3 regions of the Shewanella sp. GXUN23E genome follow, and region 3 is predicted to be linked to each of the others. Evidence: predicted binding sites of a transcription regulator. Region 3 holds the regulator's gene; each other region holds the start of a gene.
The links. The regulator MetJ, encoded in region 3, represses methionine synthesis genes. The targets are predictions, from matches to a motif close to TAGACGTCTAGACGTCTA.
Positions count from the first base shown of each region.

Region 1 (6,237 bases), on a different contig from region 3:
GTGAAATGGACAGATTTGTGGTTGCTTGGCTGGCCTTGATTGAATGATGTCATCCTGTATTCCTTCATGGGTTGTTGCTGCGGTGTGTTTGCCGGCAGCAGGCTTTCGATGACACTCATTAAAACGCTGAGAAAAGGCATTGAAGGGGAACAAAAATGGCAATCCAACAATCAAATGTGGCAACAAAATGGCAATTGCCCCCGGCGTCTTTCAAGGTGGCCAAATTGCTGTATAGTCAGCTCACATCCAAGCCAACTCAGCAGTGAATAACCCACATCAGATGAAACGAATTGCCATAGTCGAAGATGAAGCCCTGATCCGGGAAAACTACAAAGATGCGCTCAGTGCCCAGGGTTACAGTGTGCAGACCTACGCCAGTCGCCCCGAGGCCATGCTGGCGTTCAGTACCCGCCTGCCGGATCTGGCGATTATCGACATCGGCCTTGGCAGTGAAATTGATGGCGGCTTTACCCTGTGTCAGGCGCTGCGCTCCCTGTCACCCACCCTGCCCATCATCTTTCTGACGGCCAGAGACAGCGACTTTGATACCGTGTGCGGTTTGCGTCTGGGGGCCGATGATTACCTCACCAAGGATGTCAGCTTCCCCCATCTGCTGGCGCGGCTGGCGGCACTGTTTCGCCGTTTGCAGGCGATGGACAGTGCCGCGCAAAAGGAGTGTCTGCTGCAACGGGGAGCACTGACCATAGACAGCAACCGTATTCAGGCACAGTGGAAAGCGATGACGGTGGAGCTGACCGTCACTGAATTCTGGATGGTACATGCGCTGGCCAAACACCCCGGCCACGTGCGCAATCGCAGCGAGTTGATGCAGGACGCCAAAATCTATGTGGATGACAGCACCATCACCTCCCATATCAAACGGATCCGCAAGAAGTTTATCGCTCTTGACCCGGAATTTGACTGCATAGATACCGTCTATGGCATGGGCTATCGCTGGCACGCAGCAAGCTGATATGTGGCATCCCAGGATCGGTCTGCGCACCAAAGTCGTTATTCTGTCACTGTTTCTGCTGTGCCTGCCCTGGCTTGGCTACGAATACGTGTGGGAGATGGAAAAAACCCTCAGAAACGGTCAGGAGCGCACGCTCGAAGGCACCACTCAGGCACTGGCCACCGCCCTGCATGAGCGCCCCAAACTGTTTCACACCCAGGCCAGTTTTCTGACTCAGGTGGAAAAAGGCCGGGATCTCTATGCCTACCCGCTCTCCGGTCCCATCCAGCTGGATGGCAAGCTCAATGACTGGAGCGACTATGCGCACCGGTTTTTGCGTTATGGTCAGGAGTATGAAATCTACAAACAGGATGACGGCAAGCCACTGGCGCTGGCATTCACCCATATGGTGGGCAAGTACAATGGCTTTCTTTATGGCTTTTTCGATGTCACCGATCCCTTCCCTGTATACCGGGGAGCTAACAGCCTCAGCATTGAACGCAGCGACCGTTTGATGATAGCCACCCTGACCGCGTCCGGTGAGTTCAAACGCTATCTGATCACCCCCATCAGAGACGGCTGGATAAGTGCTTATGAACTGCCAGCCGATCCGGCGCTGACCTCACCTGTCGCCCCGGAGACCCGTATCCAGGGGCAATGGCAACCGTCCGCAGACGGTTATGTGATTGAATTGCGTATACCTTTGTCCATGCTGGGCAGCAAACTGGGCTTTGCCCTGTATGACGTCAATGACAAGCGCTCGGGTCAACTGGACGCCATTGTCGGCACCTCGGCCACAGACGACCAGCTCAAGCTGGGTACTGTGCTGGTGCCCTCACCGGAAATTGAAGAGATCATCAAAGGCATGCGCCACAACACCTCGCGCATCTGGGTGGTGGACAAACATGGCCGGGTGCTGGCCAAATCCGGCGATATTCGCTCAACCTCCAGCGTCTGGACCCGGGAAAGCGAGCCTGAAGGTGACTCCAGTCTGTGGGGTGAATTCAGCCGCCAATACCTGCGGCCACTGTATTACCGGATCCTGACTCAGCCGCCGCGGGATTTTATCGACTCACTGCAGGATTCCACCGAACTTTCCGGCAGCCATATCGACAAGGCACTGCAGGGGCAACTGGGCTCGACCTGGCGCCTCACTCCCGACAACAAAGCTGTGGTATTGGCCGCGGCCAGCCCTATCTGGATTGACGATCAGGTGATGGGCGTGGTGATTGCAGAGGAAACCACTCACGGCATCCGCACCCTGCGCAATCAGGCACTGGAGAAACTGTTCAATATCATACTGATCGTCATGGGTATGGGTACCGCCTCGCTGTTTCTGTTCGCCTCCAACATCTCCCGCCGCATTCGCCGTCTGCGGGATGATGCCGAGCGGGCCATCGACAGTCAGGGCCGCATCCAGCAGGGCATCACGCCATCCAGGGTGCAGGATGAAATTGGCGATCTGTCCCGCAGCTTTGCCAGTACAGTGCAGCGTCTGGGGCAGTACACCCATTATCTGGAAAATATGTCTTCGCGTCTGTCCCACGAGCTGCGCACCCCAGTGGCCGTAGTACGCTCCTCCCTCGAGCATCTGGAATTGCAGGGGCTGGATGAACGCAGTGCCAAATACGTTCAGCGAGCCAGCGAAGGGGTCAGCCGCCTCAGTCTCATCCTCAACAACATGAGTGAAGCCACCCGGCTGGAGCAAAGTCTGGCACACTCAGAAACGGTACTTTTCCCGCTGACAGAGGTGATCCGCGGCTGCATGCAGGGCTATCAGCTCACTTTTCCGCAGCAAAGATTCTCAGTGACAGTGCCGGATGCACCTTTGATGGTCAGTGGCGTGCCTGAATATATCGCCCAGCTGCTTGATAAGCTGATTGCCAATGCCTGCGAGTTTTGCAAGCCAGGAAGCGCCATTGAAGTCTCGCTCACTGTCCAGGGTAAGCAGGCCGTGCTGGAAGTCAGCAATCAGGGCCCCTTGCTGCCCGGGGAAATGGCAACCCAGATATTTGAGTCCATGGTGTCGGTGCGTCCGCCCCAGGGCAGTGATAAACCCCATCTGGGGCTGGGCCTGTATATCGCCAGACTGGTCGCCGATTTTCATCAGGGGCAAATTTGGGCCAGTAACCGGGCCGATGGTCTGGGCGTCTGCCTGTATTTGTCATTGCCCCTGGCCAAACCCGAAAAAAGTCATAAAGATTGAGCCGTCTGCGCCTCAAAGACAGGCGCTTACAGCTTATACAAACTCAGCCGTCCAGATGGCAAGACAGCCGTTAAGATGGTAGGCTCGATAACCAGATTAGCAGTTCAGACAAACAGGGAAGCGGTTGCAAACATGAGTCACAAAGTCAAAAAAGATACCCTTATCGTCAGCGCCGGCAGAGACAGTCAATGGACCAAAGGGGTGATCAACCCGCCGGTATTTCGCGCCTCCACCATAGTGTTCGACACCATGGAGCAGATGCGTCAGGCCGCCGCGCAAAAGGCTGACGGCGGCATGTTCTATGGCCGCCGCGGCACTCCCACTCACTTTGCTTTTCAATCGGCGATTGCCGAACTGGAAGGTGGCGTCGGCACCGCCCTGTATCCGTCGGGCGCGGCGGCCATTAGCGGAGCCCTGCTGTCATTTCTCAAGGCCGGTGATCATCTGCTGATGGTTGACAGCGTGTACGAGCCCACCCGGGATCTGTGCAACAAGCTGCTGGCGGGTTTTGGCGTGGAAACCACTTACTATGACCCGATGATCGGCGACGGTATACGCCAGCTAATCCGCCCCAACACCAAAGTACTGTTTCTCGAATCCCCCGGCTCCATCACCATGGAAGTGCAGGATGTACCTACGTTGTGCCGCATCGCCCATGAACATGATCTGGTGACCATACTGGACAATACCTGGGCCTCGCCCATCAACAGCCGCCCGTTTGAAATGGGGGTGGATATCTCCATTCAGGCCGCCACCAAGTACATAGTGGGTCATTCGGATGTGATGATGGGCACGGCGACCGCCAATCAAAAATACTGGCGACAGCTGCAGGAAAACTCATACCTGATGGGCCAGTGCACCAGCCCGGATGATGTATTTCTGGCAGCCCGCGGACTGCGCACCCTGGGCGTGCGACTGGCGCAACATCAGAAAAATGCGCTGACGGTGGCCCACTGGCTGGCGAGCCGCCCCGAGGTGGATCATCTGCGCCATCCGGCGTTTGAGTCCTGTCCGGGTCATGAGTTTTTCAAGCGCGACTTCAGCGGCAGCAATGGCTTGTTTTCCTTTGTATTGAAGCAAGGCAACCTGGCCGCCGCCACCGCCTTTGTGGAAGGCATGGCGCACTTTAAGATGGGATTTTCCTGGGGCGGTTATGAAAGCCTTATTCTGGCGATCAGCGGCATCGACAAAATCCGCAGTGCCACCCGCTGGGACAGCAGCAAGCCGCTGATCCGGGTGCACATAGGTCTGGAAGCTCCCGAAGACCTGATTGCCGATTTGGAAGCCGGCTTCGCCCGTTTTAATGCCGTGATGCAAAATAACTGACCGATCCAGATCACGGTTTCACATTTTCCTGCCATGGCCTGATCCGGATCAGGCCAACTTTGCGCTCATTTCAGGTAAAATTAATATTCTTTTTACTGATGTGCGCAAGGACAGTGCAACTATGCCCGGCCTTGCCTGAGCAGTCTGCCCGCCTCCGCCCTCAGTGTTTCCTGCAAATCAGAGATCACCATTTATGTTATGGATCGAGTTGGGCATAGTGCTGCTCAGTATCTTCCTGGGAGCGCGCCTTGGCGGCGTGGCTATTGGCTTCGCCGGTGGATTGGGAGTCATGGTGCTGGCCATGCTCGGGGTGCATCCGGGCAATATTCCCTGGGATGTGATCCTGATTATCATGTCAGTGATTTCGGCCATTGCTGCCATGCAAATGGCCGGTGGCATGGATTATCTGGTGCATCTGGCCGAACGTATGATGCGCCGTCACCCGGATAAAATCACTCTGGTCGCCCCGCTTATCACCTACTTTATGACTCTGCTGGCGGGTACCGGTCATACTGCATTTTCCACCCTGCCGGTGATCGCCCAGGTTGCCAAAGAGCAAAATATCCGCCCATCAAGGCCACTGTCGGTATCGGTCATTGCATCCCAGATTGCCATTACCGCTTCACCCGTCTCTGCTGCCATGGTTTTTTTCACCAGTTTGATGGAGCCCCGCGGCGTCAGCTATCTGCAGGTGCTTGCCGTGTGTATCGCCTCGACCCTGGCCGCCGTGATCCTGACCTCGCTGGTCGCCAATCATCTGGGTTGTGAACTCAAAGATGACCCTGTTTATCAGCACCGGCTGGCCAATGGCGAAGTGGCTGCGCCCCATCAGCAGCAAGTGGAAATCAAAGCCGGTGCCCGCGCCTCGGTGGGTATTTTTGTCATCGCTATTATCGCGGTGGTGGCTTATGCCACTGCGGTGTCACCAACCGTTGGCCTGATCAGCGATCCCAGCATGAGTCGGGATCAGGCGATTATCGCACTGATGCTGACTGCGGCGCTGGCCATTACTCTGGTATGTAAACTGGATGCCGAGCAGATTGTCACGGCGGCCACCTTCCGCTCCGGCATGTCAGCCTGTATCTGTGTAATGGGGGTGGCCTGGCTGGGTGACACTTTTGTCGAAGCCAATCTGGATACCATTCAGCATACGGCCTCTTCACTGCTCAACGCCTACCCCTGGATGCTGGCTGTGGTGCTGTTTTTCGCCGCCATGCTGCTCTACTCCCAGGCCGCGACCACCAAGGCGCTGCTGCCCGCCGCACTGGCACTGGGTGTATCGCCACTGACGGCGGTCGCCTCGTTTGCTGCAGTCTCCGCGCTGTTTGTGCTGCCGACTTACCCCACGCTGCTGGCGGCGGTGGAAATGGATGACACAGGTTCAACCCGTATCGGCAAGGCGGTATTTAATCACCCCTTTATGATCCCGGGCTTGCTGGCCATCACCCTGGCGGTTGGATTTGGTTTTGCCATCGGCTCAGTAGTGCTGTAAGCAAACCCAATTCACCCATAAAAAAACGCAGCCAAATGGCTGCGTTTTTTGGTCTCTACCCACTGCAATCAGTGAGTGACAGGAGCCGCCAGCCAGGCTTGCGTGCCATACAAAGGTACGGCCGACAGCGCATGTTTGTGGCTGCCGCTGCTCTCCTTGGTGGAGTAGGACAAGTACAAAAGCGTCTGATGTTCGGCATCATAAATGCGGCGCACCTTGAGATTCTTGAACAGTATGCTCAGGGACTCCTTGTACACCACC
Region 1 is NZ_JBOZWP010000013.1:14,517-20,753, forward strand. It holds gene pdsO (sortase-associated OmpA-like protein PdsO) at 1-53, opposite strand, end outside; gene pdsR (proteobacterial dedicated sortase system response regulator) at 281-973, shown strand; gene pdsS (proteobacterial dedicated sortase system histidine kinase) at 975-3,158, shown strand; gene ACRRUX_RS12425 (cystathionine beta-lyase) at 3,291-4,484, shown strand; gene ACRRUX_RS12430 (anaerobic C4-dicarboxylate transporter) at 4,678-5,976, shown strand; gene ACRRUX_RS12435 (CreA family protein) at 6,045-6,237, opposite strand, start outside.
Region 1: ACRRUX_RS12425 (cystathionine beta-lyase) is a predicted target of MetJ. The motif match lies at 3,203-3,220, and genes of this name have one in related genera.

Region 2 (6,237 bases), on a different contig from region 3:
GGCGGGTAACAGCCTGCGGTGCAATCGACACCCCATGGGCTGCAATACCGTGATCCGCAGCAAATACCAGCATCACCGGCCGGGAGATGTTAAGCCGTGAGCTTTGCTGAATTCTTGCCAGTTGCCGTGCCAATACCTCAAGTTCCCCCAGCGCACCGGGAGGCTTGGTTTTGTGGTCGATTGTTGCCTGAATAGCAGCATCCCTGTCGTTATTGAGGTAATGGATATTGTAATTATTCATGGATCATCCGACGCCGACGGCGCAACACAGTTAAGAAAAACAAGCTGCCTACTGCCGAGGTAATCACCCCGACCGGCAACTCCTGATTGTTCAGCAGGGTTCTGGCCAACACATCCACCCACACCATAAACACGCCCCCCGCCAGTGCGGTCAACAGCAGCGACTGACCAGAGGGCAACAACATTCTGACGATGTGGGGAACCATCAAACCCACAAACCCTATGCCACCGCAGCTGGCGACCAGAATGGCGGTCATCACGGAGCACAGCAATAAAATCGCCAGTCGCAGCCGGGGCACGGGTATCCCCAGCGTATGGGCCGTTTCATCACCGCCCTGCAACGCCAGCAATGAACGGCGCAGCCCCAGTAACATCAAAAGCCCGAGCAGTACCACCAGCGCCGGTAACCATAACCCGGCCCAGCTCGCCCGGGAAAAGCTGCCCAGCGTCCAGAAAAGCACAGCGGCCGCCGCCTGCGGCTCAGAGAAATACAGCAGCAAACTGCCGAATGCCGCAAACATAAACGAAGTGGCAACACCGGACAGCAGAATACGCTCAATCTGATGACTGACGCCACCACCACTGAGCGCCAATACCAGCATGACCGACAAACCCGCACCTGCAAGCGCTCCCAAAGGCAGACTCAAATGTGCCAGCCAGGGGCCACCAAAGCCAATTCCTGTGAGTGTCATGACACAAATCGCGCCAAAGGAAGCGCCGGAAGAAATACCAAACAGATAGGGATCAGCCAGCGGGTTACGGGTGGCCAGTTGCAGCACCGCCCCCGCCAGCGCAAGTCCGGCACCGGCGATCAACGCCAGCAAAATCCGCGGCATCCGCAGTTCCATCACAATGCGGCTGGTCAACCCCTGACCATCTCCCATCAGCGCATCCCAGATTTGTCCAGGAGACAGAGTCACAGCACCAAAACAGGCCGCCAGCCAGGGCGTCAGCAGGGCAAACAGCACAAAAGCCACCAGCAATACTTTCTGGGTATCGGATGCCTGAGTCCAGCTATTGCCCATGTGCATCTCCCGATTGATAACCATAGAAATAGGAGATTAATGGCTTACCGTGTTGTGGATGAGGGCCGACCCGACAACAAACACCGAATACCCGGGCAATGGTCGACTCCGTCAGCACCTGTTGTGGTTCCCCCTGGGCCACCAACCTGCCGCCATCCAGCAGCAACAGACGATCGCACAGCGCACTGGCCAGATTCAGATCGTGGATAGAAGCGATCACACTGATCCCCAGACTTTGTACCAGCTCGAGAATTTGGATTTGATAGCGGATATCCAGATGATTGGTGGGCTCATCAAGAATAAGCAGTTGCGGCCGCTGCACTATGGCACGGGCGATGAGCGCCCGCTGCTTTTCGCCGCCGGACAACTGACTGAAAGGACGCATGGCAAGCTCACCCAAGCCCACAGTGGCCAGCGCCTCCCCCACCTGCCGGCGATCTGCTGCGCTGTCGAACTCCAGCCAGCCTTTGTGGGGAGTTAATCCCATGGCTACCAGCTCGCGCACACTGACATCCAGCCCGGCGGGGGTATCCTGCTGCACTACAGAGACCCGTCGCGCAAATTCACGGGCGGGAATCTCGCTGCAATCCACACCATCCAGGCAGATCTGCCCGCTATCAGGACGCAAGAACCGATACAGACAACGCAGCAATGAGGACTTACCGGCTCCATTGGGACCAATCAGGCCGATCATCATGCCGGCGGGAACACGAAAGCCGATATCGTCCAGCAAACGTCGGCCGCCGACAGACCAGCTCAGACCATCTACTCTCAGTACAGGCTCAGGCGACAATTGGGGTTGCATGCCGTCTTTTACCTGTCGGTTGCTTATTATTCTTCACTTTTTGCTCCTTCCGGGTAGTCCCGCCCGGGGTGTAAATTAAAAACCCGATGCCCTGACAATCACGTCAGCATGGCGCGGGAGGGTGATCGGTATCCTGACTCTGACTCGCGGTGAGCCACTACAGTTGCGGGTACAGTCCGGGCTTCTCCCGGTTCCCGATCGTTGCAGTCTTACTGCTTATGGGTACTACCAATGATTTAAACTAAAAGCGTGACAAAATTCAGAACCTTCTCAGTCCCAAGTATGACGACTGTTTTGCATTATGCTGTTTTTTAAACTAAATAGCACCAGTGCCAATGAAGCGGTAAAAAAGATTCCTGTTTTAGCCCGGCCAGTGCAGTCTGGGCCAGTTGCGGTCGTCATGGCGCAGCACTGTCACCTCCATCGCCGCCGCATAGGGCAGTGCCATGGCATTGAACAATCCCGCCTGTTGTTTGAGCCCAAGAATATGCGCCATCAGCACCAACATCACCCCGGCGTGACACACCACCCACACCGGCCTATCGCCCGAGGATGAAGGCTGCGTCAGCAGGGTATCACACACCTGCTCGAACGCCTGTGTCACCCGCAGTTCAAACGCCTGCATGGCTTCAGCGGACGGTGGCGGATTTTCCCAGGGATTTTGATAGAAGGCCTCGAAAGCCACAGCATCGCTGCGGTAGATCTCATCAAACTCCAGCCCATCCCAGTCGCCATAGTGCATCTCGGCAAAGGCATCGACAATCCCGGCAGCCAACCCAAATTCACCCGCTTTTTGCCGGGCAAATTCACGGCAGCGTCGCCTCGGAGAGGTGAGAATTTGCCCCGGCACGCCATAGCGTGACAACAACCCATCGGCGCGACGCTGCAGCTGCATCTCCCCTTCAGCCGATAACGCCACATCCGTGCTGCCGCGCAGAATATTACCGCCTTCACAGGCACCATGACGCAAAAAAATCAAACGTATGCTGTTGTTATTGACGCTCATTGAGGCTCCTTGATTCAGCCCGATGCTTGAGATTTCTGGCTATTAGCATGGATAATTTTCCTTCAGCGACTTGCCCTGTCCAATTAAGGCTGGGTATTATGGACGTCTATACGTTTAAATGTCCAAAACAAAAAGACCCTTTGGTGGATGACCAATGCGGTCAGGGACACACTCGACCGCCGGATAACAGGCGGCGCAGCGCACAGGAAGTACAGCATGGCAAGCCCTACAGCTCATACCCCTCATTCCGCTCAGGCGATTTTCCACAGCCTCAAGCAAACCCTGGCCGAGCGTATTGTTATTCTCGATGGCGCCATGGGCACCATGATCCAGCAACATAAGCTGGAAGAAGCCGACTACCGTGGCGACAGGTTCAGCGACTGGCACTGTGATGTGAAAGGCAACAACGACCTGCTGGTGCTGTCGCAGCCGAACATCATCAAGGACATACACCTGGCTTATCTGGCTGCTGGCGCGGATATTATTGAAACCAATACCTTTAACGCCACCACCATCGCCATGGCCGACTATGATATGCAGGCCCTGTCGGCTGAAATCAACCGTGTGGGTGCCCGCCTTGCCCGTGAGGCCGCCGATGAAGTGGCGGCTAACACCGGTATCAAACGCTATGTCGCCGGGGTGCTTGGCCCCACCAACCGCACCTGCTCTATCAGCCCGGATGTCAATAACCCTGGTTTTCGCAATGTGCACTTCGATGATTTGGTTGAAGCCTATACCGAATCTACCCTGGCGCTGATTGACGGTGGCGCCGACATCATTCTGGTAGAAACCATCTTCGATACCCTCAATGCCAAGGCCGCACTGTTCGCCGTGGAAGGGGTGTTCGAGCAATTGGGCTTTAAGCTGCCTGTAATGATTTCCGGCACCATTACCGATGCCTCCGGCCGCACCCTGACCGGCCAGACCACAGAAGCTTTTTATAACTCACTGCGCCATGTCAAACCCATCAGCATGGGGCTGAACTGTGCCCTCGGCCCCAAAGAGCTGCGACCTTACGTGGAGGAGCTTAACCGCATCAGTGAATGCGCCGTGTCTGCCCACCCCAATGCCGGCCTGCCCAATGAATTCGGTGGCTATGATGAAACGCCACAGGAGATGGCTGAGGTCATCAAGCAGTGGGCAGATGCAGGCATGCTCAATATTGTCGGCGGCTGCTGTGGCACCACACCTGAGCATATCAGGGTGATCCGCGAAGCGATTGAACACTGCGCCCCTCGCGTTGCGCCACAGATCCCCGTGGCCTGCCGCCTGGCCGGGCTGGAGCCCTGCACCATAGAAGCGGACTCGCTGTTTGTGAACGTGGGCGAGCGCACCAATGTCACCGGCTCGGCGCGCTTTTTGAAACTCATCAAAGAAGGCCAGTACGAGACCGCACTGGATGTAGCACGGGAGCAGGTTGAAAGCGGCGCCCAGATCATCGACATCAACATGGATGAAGGCATGCTTGATGGCGCCGAGGTGATGACTACCTTCCTCAACCTGATTGCCTCAGAGCCCGACATCAGCCGGGTGCCCGTGATGATCGACTCCTCCAAGTGGGAGGTGCTGGAAGCTGGCCTCAAGTGCATTCAGGGCAAGGGCATAGTCAACTCCATCTCGCTCAAAGAGGGCGAGGCCAAGTTTATCGAACAGGCCAAGCTTATTCGCCGCTACGGCGCCGCTGCGATTGTGATGGCGTTTGACGAGCAGGGCCAGGCCGACACCAAGGCCCGCAAGATTGAAATCTGCAGCCGCGCCTACCGTGTGCTGGTCGATATTGTCGGCTTCCCGCCGGAAGACATCATCTTCGACCCTAATATCTTTGCCATTGCCACCGGCATTGAAGAACACGACAACTATGCGGTGGACTTTATTGAGGCCACCGCCGAGATAAAACGCACCCTGCCCCACGCCATGATTTCCGGTGGCGTGTCCAACGTGTCTTTCTCCTTCCGCGGTAATAACCCGGTGCGCGAGGCCATTCACGCCGTATTCCTGTACCACGCCATCAAGGCCGGTATGGACATGGGCATAGTCAACGCCGGGCAGCTGGCGATTTACGACGATATCGATAGCGAGCTGAAAGACAAAGTCGAAGCCGTGGTGCTCAATTTGCCCTGCCCGGTGGCGGGGTCAACCAATACCGAGCAATTGCTTGAGATAGCGGATAAGTACAGAGGCGATGGCAGCGCAGGCCTCAAGAAAGAAGATCTGGCCTGGCGCAGCTGGCCGGTGAACAAACGCCTTGAGCATGCGTTGGTTAAGGGCATTACCGAATACATAGATGCAGATACCGAAGAGGCACGGCAGCAGGCAAGCCGCCCGCTGGATGTGATTGAAGGCCCACTGATGGATGGCATGAATGTGGTCGGCGATCTGTTTGGCTCGGGCAAGATGTTCCTGCCTCAGGTAGTTAAGTCCGCGCGGGTGATGAAAAAAGCTGTGGCCTATCTCAATCCCTATATCGAAGCGGAGAAGGTTGCCGGCCAGAGCAACGGCAAGGTGCTCATGGTCACGGTGAAGGGCGATGTGCACGATATCGGCAAAAACATTGTCGGCGTGGTACTGGCCTGTAACGGCTATGAGGTTATCGACCTTGGCGTGATGGTGCCGGTAGAGAAAATCATCGAGGTCGCCAAGGCAGAGCAGGTGGACATTATCGGCATGTCGGGCCTGATCACCCCAAGCCTGGATGAGATGGTGCACAACGTCAAAGCCTTCACCCGTGAAGGCCTGACCATTCCGGCGATTATCGGCGGTGCCACCTGCTCGAAAATCCATACCGCGGTGAAGATTGCGCCCCATGCCCCCCATGGCGCCATCTATATTCCGGATGCCTCCCGTGCCGTACCCATGGTCAGCAAGCTGATTAACAACCAAAGCCGTCAGGCCACCATAGATGCCATCTATGAGGAATATGACGCGATGCGTGAAAAGCGCCTGTCTCAGGCCAAGCGCAAAGAGATTGTCTCCATTGAAGCGGCGCGGGAAAACCGTTGCCAGCTGGATTGGCAGGCTCACACGCCATTTAAACCTAAGCAGCTGGGCATTCAGGTATTTGAAGACTACCCCCTTGAAGATCTGGTGGACCGTATCGACTGGACGCCCTTCTTCCGCGCCTGGGAGCTTCACGGTCACTTCCCCAAAATTCTGGATGACGA
Region 2 is NZ_JBOZWP010000006.1:108,554-114,790, reverse strand. It holds gene cobT (nicotinate-nucleotide--dimethylbenzimidazole phosphoribosyltransferase) at 1-241, opposite strand, end outside; gene ACRRUX_RS07945 (FecCD family ABC transporter permease) at 234-1,265, opposite strand; gene ACRRUX_RS07940 (ABC transporter ATP-binding protein) at 1,255-2,070, opposite strand; cobalamin riboswitch at 2,184-2,308, opposite strand; gene ACRRUX_RS07935 (histidine phosphatase family protein) at 2,432-3,076, opposite strand; gene metH (methionine synthase) at 3,293-6,237, shown strand, end outside.
Region 2: metH (methionine synthase) is a predicted target of MetJ. The motif match lies at 3,176-3,193, and genes of this name have one in related genera.

Region 3 (6,237 bases):
GATCCAGGCCTGACCGATATTGCCCGCCCCCAGCAGCACCACCCCGATACGCTTGCGCGGTCCGGCGCAGCGGCGATGTACTTTCTGAGTCAGCAGATTGACCTGGGGCGAAGGCACCAGAGTCACCAGACTCAAACCATCCTGATACACAGGCAAGGCATCACGGCTGAGCAAACGCGCAAAGCTGCGGCGATACAGGTGGGCGCCGCTGCTCACCAGTGCCACCAGGCCATAGTCGCGGCTCTGAGTCAGACTGCTGATGGCAAAATTGTCCGTTTGCCCCGCCAGCCAGCTGCTGACCTGCTCAGCCAGTTCATGGGTGTAAGCCAGAGACAGATGCGTCGGCCCCTGCTTCCAGCTGGCCAGCGCCGTCAGTCCCTGATTATTCAGCTCGGCTAGCAGCTCATCAGCACTCCCGGCCAGCTGCAATGACAGCAGCACTACCTCAGGCAAACTGGTCACCACGGGCGCGCTGGCCGAGGTGCTTTCGCGGGCGATCAGGGTGAAGTCGGTGTGCGAGGCATAGCTGGAGCGCACAGCCAGACTGACATCCACATCAAACAGCGGCTGCAGCGTGCGGCTGTGCAGCACAGGCGAGCCCAAACGCGCCAGCCGATCAGCCTCCAGCAATGACATACTGGAGAGCAAAGTGGCATCGTTGATCTTATTGGGATCGGCGTTGAACACCCCTTCCACATCGGTCCAGATGGTGCAGCGATCAATATCGGCCAGCGCGGCGATCAAGGTAGCGCTGAAGTCAGAGCCATTGCGGCCCAGCAGCAGGGTATCGCCATGTTCATTGGCACAGATAAAACCGGTGATCACCAGCCGCTCATTGGCATGATTGGCCAGACAGGCTTTGATACGGTTGCGGGATTCTTCGTGGCGGATGCGGGGCACAGCACCTTCATCGGCGATCAGCAAACTGGTGGCATCCACATGGCTGGCCGCTACCCCCTGCTCACGCAGCAATGCCGCCAGCAAACGGGCAGACCAGCGCTCGCCAAAGCTGACGGTCTGGTTTACCTGATACACATTGCGCTGCTCCAGGCTCAGCAGACTGACCAGCTGCGCCTTGTCGGTAGACAGGCGTTCACGCAGCACTCTGGCGGTGTCACTGGACAGCAGTTGCTCAATCAAGGTCTGCTGATAGCTGATCAACACCTGCAGCTCCTCCTGCCAGAGTTGTCCGGCATCGCTGAGGCTGAGCAGCTTATATAAGAAGTTGGTGGTCTTACCGGCGGCCGATACCACCACCAGATCACTGCTGTGACCATGGGTCAGCAGAATATGGGCAACCCGCCGGTAACAGTCAGCATCCGCCAGACTGGAGCCACCAAATTTATGAAGATGACAGGGGGCCATGCTTATCTCCTTGCAACCGCAGCCAACGCCGCACCAATATCTGCCAACAGATCCTCACCATCTTCTATGCCGACGGACAAGCGGATCAGGGTATCTTTCAGGCCAGCCTCCAGCCGCGCCTGAGGCTCCATCGCCCTGTGGGTCATGGTGGCAGGCACGGCCACCAGACTTTCCACGCCGCCCAGGCTTTCTGCCAGAGAAAACAGCGTAAGGGCGCTTAAGAAGGCTTCCACCTCTGCGGCGCCGCCTTTGAGCTCAAAGCTCACCATGGCGCCGAAGCCCTGTTGCTGGGCTTTGGCAATCTCATGGCCGGGATGGTCAGCCATTCCCGGATAATATACTTTGTCCACCACCTCACTGGCGCACAGTGCCGCAACGATTTTTTGGGCATTGCGCTGATGTTCGCGAATGCGCACCGCCAGAGTACGTACTCCCCTCAGTGTCAGATAGGCATCCAGCGCGCCGCCGGTCAGCCCCAGGGTATTGGCCCACCACAGCAGCTCTTCGCCCAGCAGCGGATCGCTGGCAATCACCGCGCCGCCGACTACATCACTGTGACCATTGATGTATTTGGTGGTGGAGTGCACCACGATATCCGCCCCCAGGGTCAGTGGCTGCTGCAGCACCGGCGACAGAAAGGTGTTATCCACGGCCACTTTGGCGCCCACGGCTTTGGCCTGCTGACACACAGATTTGATATCCACTACCCGCAGCAGTGGATTGGAAGGAGTTTCTACCCAGATAAGTGCAGGTTTGAGGGCGATAGCCTGCGCCAGCGCCGCAGCATCGGTCTGATCCACTACCTTGAGTTTGAACTGACCTTTGCGCGCCAGATTGGTAAACAGCCGGTAGCTGCCGCCGTAACAATCATGGGGCACGATCAGCAGATCATCCGGGCCCAGCAGATTGACCACCAGAGTGATGGCCGCCATGCCGGTGCTGGTGATGATGCCGGTGCTGCCCTGCTCCAGCCTGGCCAGAGTTTCCGCCAGCACATTGCGGGTCGGATTGCCCGAGCGACTGTAGTCATATTCCCGGGGCGATTGATAACCGTCAAAACTGTAGTTGGTCGACAGATAAATGGGCGGCACGACAGCCCCAAATTGGGTGTCGCTTTCAATTCCTTGCCTGACTGCCTCGGTGGCCACGCGCCTGTGGGTCATCACTCGCTCCTGCTGGGTAGATGTCTGGACGTCTAAATTAACTCATTTGTTACTTTCTGGTCAACAGACATAAAGACATTTAGACGTCCAAACATCAAGAATTCTATTTGCATTCGTCTCGTTTTCGCCGCAATAATTTGACTGTATAAAGTAAGTGTTTAAAATCGGCAGCGAATTCCAGAATCAACAGGTGAGTCAATGACTGAGTGGAACGGCGACTATATCAGCCCTTATGCAGAGCACGGCAAGAAGAATGAGCAGGTGAAAAAGATCACTGTATCCATTCCCCTGAAAGTGCTGAAGATATTGACTGATGAGCGTACCCGCCGCCAGGTGAACAACCTGCGTCATGCGACCAACAGTGAATTATTGTGTGAAGCTTTCCTGCATGCCTATACAGGTCAGCCGTTGCCCAATGATGAAGATCTGTCCAAGGACAGACCCGACAGCATTCCTTCTGAAGCCAAGGCGCTGATGACCGCCATGGGCATCGAGTGGGAAGAGCTGGAGTAAGCGTCAGCTTCTCTGTAAAACACACCCGGCCATGCCGGGTGTGGTCGTTTTAGCGCCAGTGAATTTGTACCAACTATTCCAGTACCGGCTTTTTCAGCAGCTTGCGTTGCAGCGTGCGCCTGTGCATGCCCAGCTGTCTGGCCGTGGCCGATACATTGCCCTGATTGGCCTGCAGCACCTGTTGCAGATGCTCCCACTCCAGCCGACGTGGATTCATCGGTGCCACTTCATCAAACACTTCCGCTTCTGCCACAGTCTGACCGGCCGGTAACAGCGCAGCCAGCAGAGTTTGGGTATCCACCGGCTTGGCCAGATAGTTATCGGCACCGGCGCGGATCGCCTCGACCGCAGTGGCAATACTGGCATAGCCGGTCAGCAGCACCATAGTCACTCTGGGCAGTAACTGGCGCAGCGGCGAAATCAGGCTCAGACCATTGCTCAGCTCCAGTTTCATATCCAGCAGAATATGGGAAGGCAGTATGCGTCTGGCCTGCAGCAGCGCATCGCTGGGATTGTCCACATGGGTGCAGTCAAAGCCGTGCTTGCCAAGACGCCGGCACAACACTGACGCCAGCGCGTGATCATCTTCCACGATGAGGATACGCTTCATGCCGCCAGCCCTCCGCACAACGGCAAACTGACTTCAGCCACACTGCCACATTCAGGGTGATTGCTCAGGGTCAGACTGGCGCCCAGCCGCTCAAAACTGGCGTGACTGAGCAGCAATGCCATACCCATGCCTTTTGGGCTGGAAATCAAGCTGGAGCCCAGTTGCCCCAGCACACGGGTGTCGATACCGGCACCAAAATCCCGCACCCGCACCTGCAGCGCGCTGTCCTGTACTTCCAGGGTCACGCTGACTTTACTGCTGGCGATTTGCTCCTGACTGGCACCGGCAGCATTCTCTACCAGCGCCATCAACGCCGGGATCAGATTCATGTCGGCCTGCACTCTGGCGGCGGGATCCACCTGCGCCAGCCGCTCCTGCCAATCCAGCTCTGTTGCGGGCATCAGCAGCAATATTTTTTGTCGCAGCTGATGCGCCAGCTGCTCAGGGGACGCCTGGTACTGGTGGCCTTCACGGATGGAACGGGTCGTGTCCCTCAGCTCGCTCAGGGTGGATTCACAGCGCTTGAGGGCGATATCCATCTCGTTAAGCGCCACCGGACAGTTGGCTTCCTGCACTTCTTCCAGCAGCAGTCGCATGCTGGACAGTGGCGTCGCCAGCTGGTGGGCCATTTGCGCCGACGCGGTACCCAGCGCCAGCAATTGTTCCTGCCGCAACTGGGACTCCCGCAGCAGCGCCATCTGCGCATCCTGGCGGCGAATACGGCGGATAAGCAGCGCCACTGTAGTGGTGATCACCAGGGCAGTGATCACAAAGTTCAGCCACATTCCCAGGTAATGAGAGGTCATATCCATGCCATGACCATGGTGCATCATGGCTTCGGCCGGCAGCATTTTCATCATCAGGCTGTAAGCCAGCGTCGCCGCCACCGCCAGAACCCAGGGTGCCCACAGCGGCAAAGTCACAGCCGCCAGCACGATGGGAATAAGCAGCAGGGTGACAAAGGCATTGGTGGCACCGCCGGAGAATCCCAGCCACAATCCCCAGAACAGGATATCCATCAACAGGGTAGCAAACAGGGTCAGCTCGCTGCGCACCAGACGCTGACGCTGCCAGGTGATCAGCGCCAGATAGACGCCTTCAATCGACATCACCCAGGTCAGGGCGGCAATTTGCAGGCTCAGACCAAAGGTGTCGGCGCCAAACAGCACCAATAACAGTTGCAGGCCAAATCCCAGCAAACGCAGCAGGGTAATCTGATCAGCCTGATTAAGCAGTGGATACTTTGTTGTCATGATTTTTTCTGCTTTCCATTCCACCGGCAGCGGCATAATCACACCCACAAATTTCACAAAGTGCTTAATTCCGCCGCCAACAATCCCAGTCTTGAGTGTAAAAACTTTTCTTCGTGAAAGCACTTGTTTACCCTTGGCTTATCTGTCATCTCCAACATGGATCACCAATTGAACATCGCTTCGCTTCCTCTGGTGCTGGCCGGTCCGATCCTGCGTCACTGCGATACTCATCACTTCACCCTCTGGTTCGTTACCTCAGCCCCGCTGGCAGAGCTCACCCTGACACTGGGCAAGCGCCATATTGTCCTTGGCAGCGACAGCCTGCACCGTATCCAACTGGGCGCCAAAGCCTGGCAATATCTGGTGCAGGTCAATGAAACCGATCTGCTGCCAGCAGACCAGGTCATCCCATATCGTCTGACCGACAGCGAGCAGGGCGATCTGTTTCGCGGCATTGAAGCGCTTTGTTATCAGGGCGCGCAGACCCCGAATCTGGTACTGCATCCGGAAATCCACACACTGATGCACGGTTCCTGCCGCAATCCCCACCACCACAGTGCTGATGCCCTGGTGGCCGCCGATACCCGGCTCAGCCAGACCGCCGCACTGGAGCGTCCATCCCTGCTGATTATGAGCGGCGATCAGGTGTATGTGGATGACATTGGCGGTCCACTGCTGTATGCCATTGGCAAAGTGATCCAGGCGCTGGGACTGCCGACCGAAGGTTTTGAAGGCGCTGCGCTGAACAATTCCAATCAAATCAGCTATCACCCGGCGGCCCTGTATCAGCGCCACAAACGTCTGCTGCCCAGAACCGAATACCCGGCCAAAACGCCCCTGTGGCACTGGTACATCAATCACCCGATCTTCACCACCGCCATGGGGGAAAACCATCTGGTGAGCCTGAGTGAAATCATCGCCCTGTACCTGCTGGTCTGGTCACCTGAGCTGTGGGATCGAATTGATATTCCGCGCAATGTCAGCGGCCTGAGCCGGGCCAATCAGGCCAGATGGCAACAGGAGTGGCAACATCTGCTGGCATTCAAGGCCGGACTTGGGCAGGTGCGCCGTCTGCTGGCCCATATTCCGACCTATATGATCTTCGATGATCACGACATCACAGATGACTGGAACCTCACCGCCAAATGGGAAGAAGCGGCTTATGGTCATCGTTTTTCACGGCGCATTATAGGCAACGCGCTGATCGGCTACACCCTGTTTCAGGCGCTGGGCAATCAGCCACAACGATTTACCGCTGTCCGGCCGCAACTGGATGCCCTGCTCAACGATCAGGGGCATGCGCTGGACAAGCAAAAGCACAATGATCTTATCG
Region 3 is NZ_JBOZWP010000011.1:101,409-107,645, reverse strand. It holds gene ACRRUX_RS11545 (bifunctional aspartate kinase/homoserine dehydrogenase II) at 1-1,365, opposite strand, end outside; gene metB (cystathionine gamma-synthase) at 1,368-2,528, opposite strand; gene metJ (met regulon transcriptional regulator MetJ) at 2,727-3,041, shown strand; gene ACRRUX_RS11530 (response regulator transcription factor) at 3,115-3,651, opposite strand; gene ACRRUX_RS11525 (sensor histidine kinase) at 3,648-4,904, opposite strand; gene ACRRUX_RS11520 (alkaline phosphatase family protein) at 5,061-6,237, shown strand, end outside.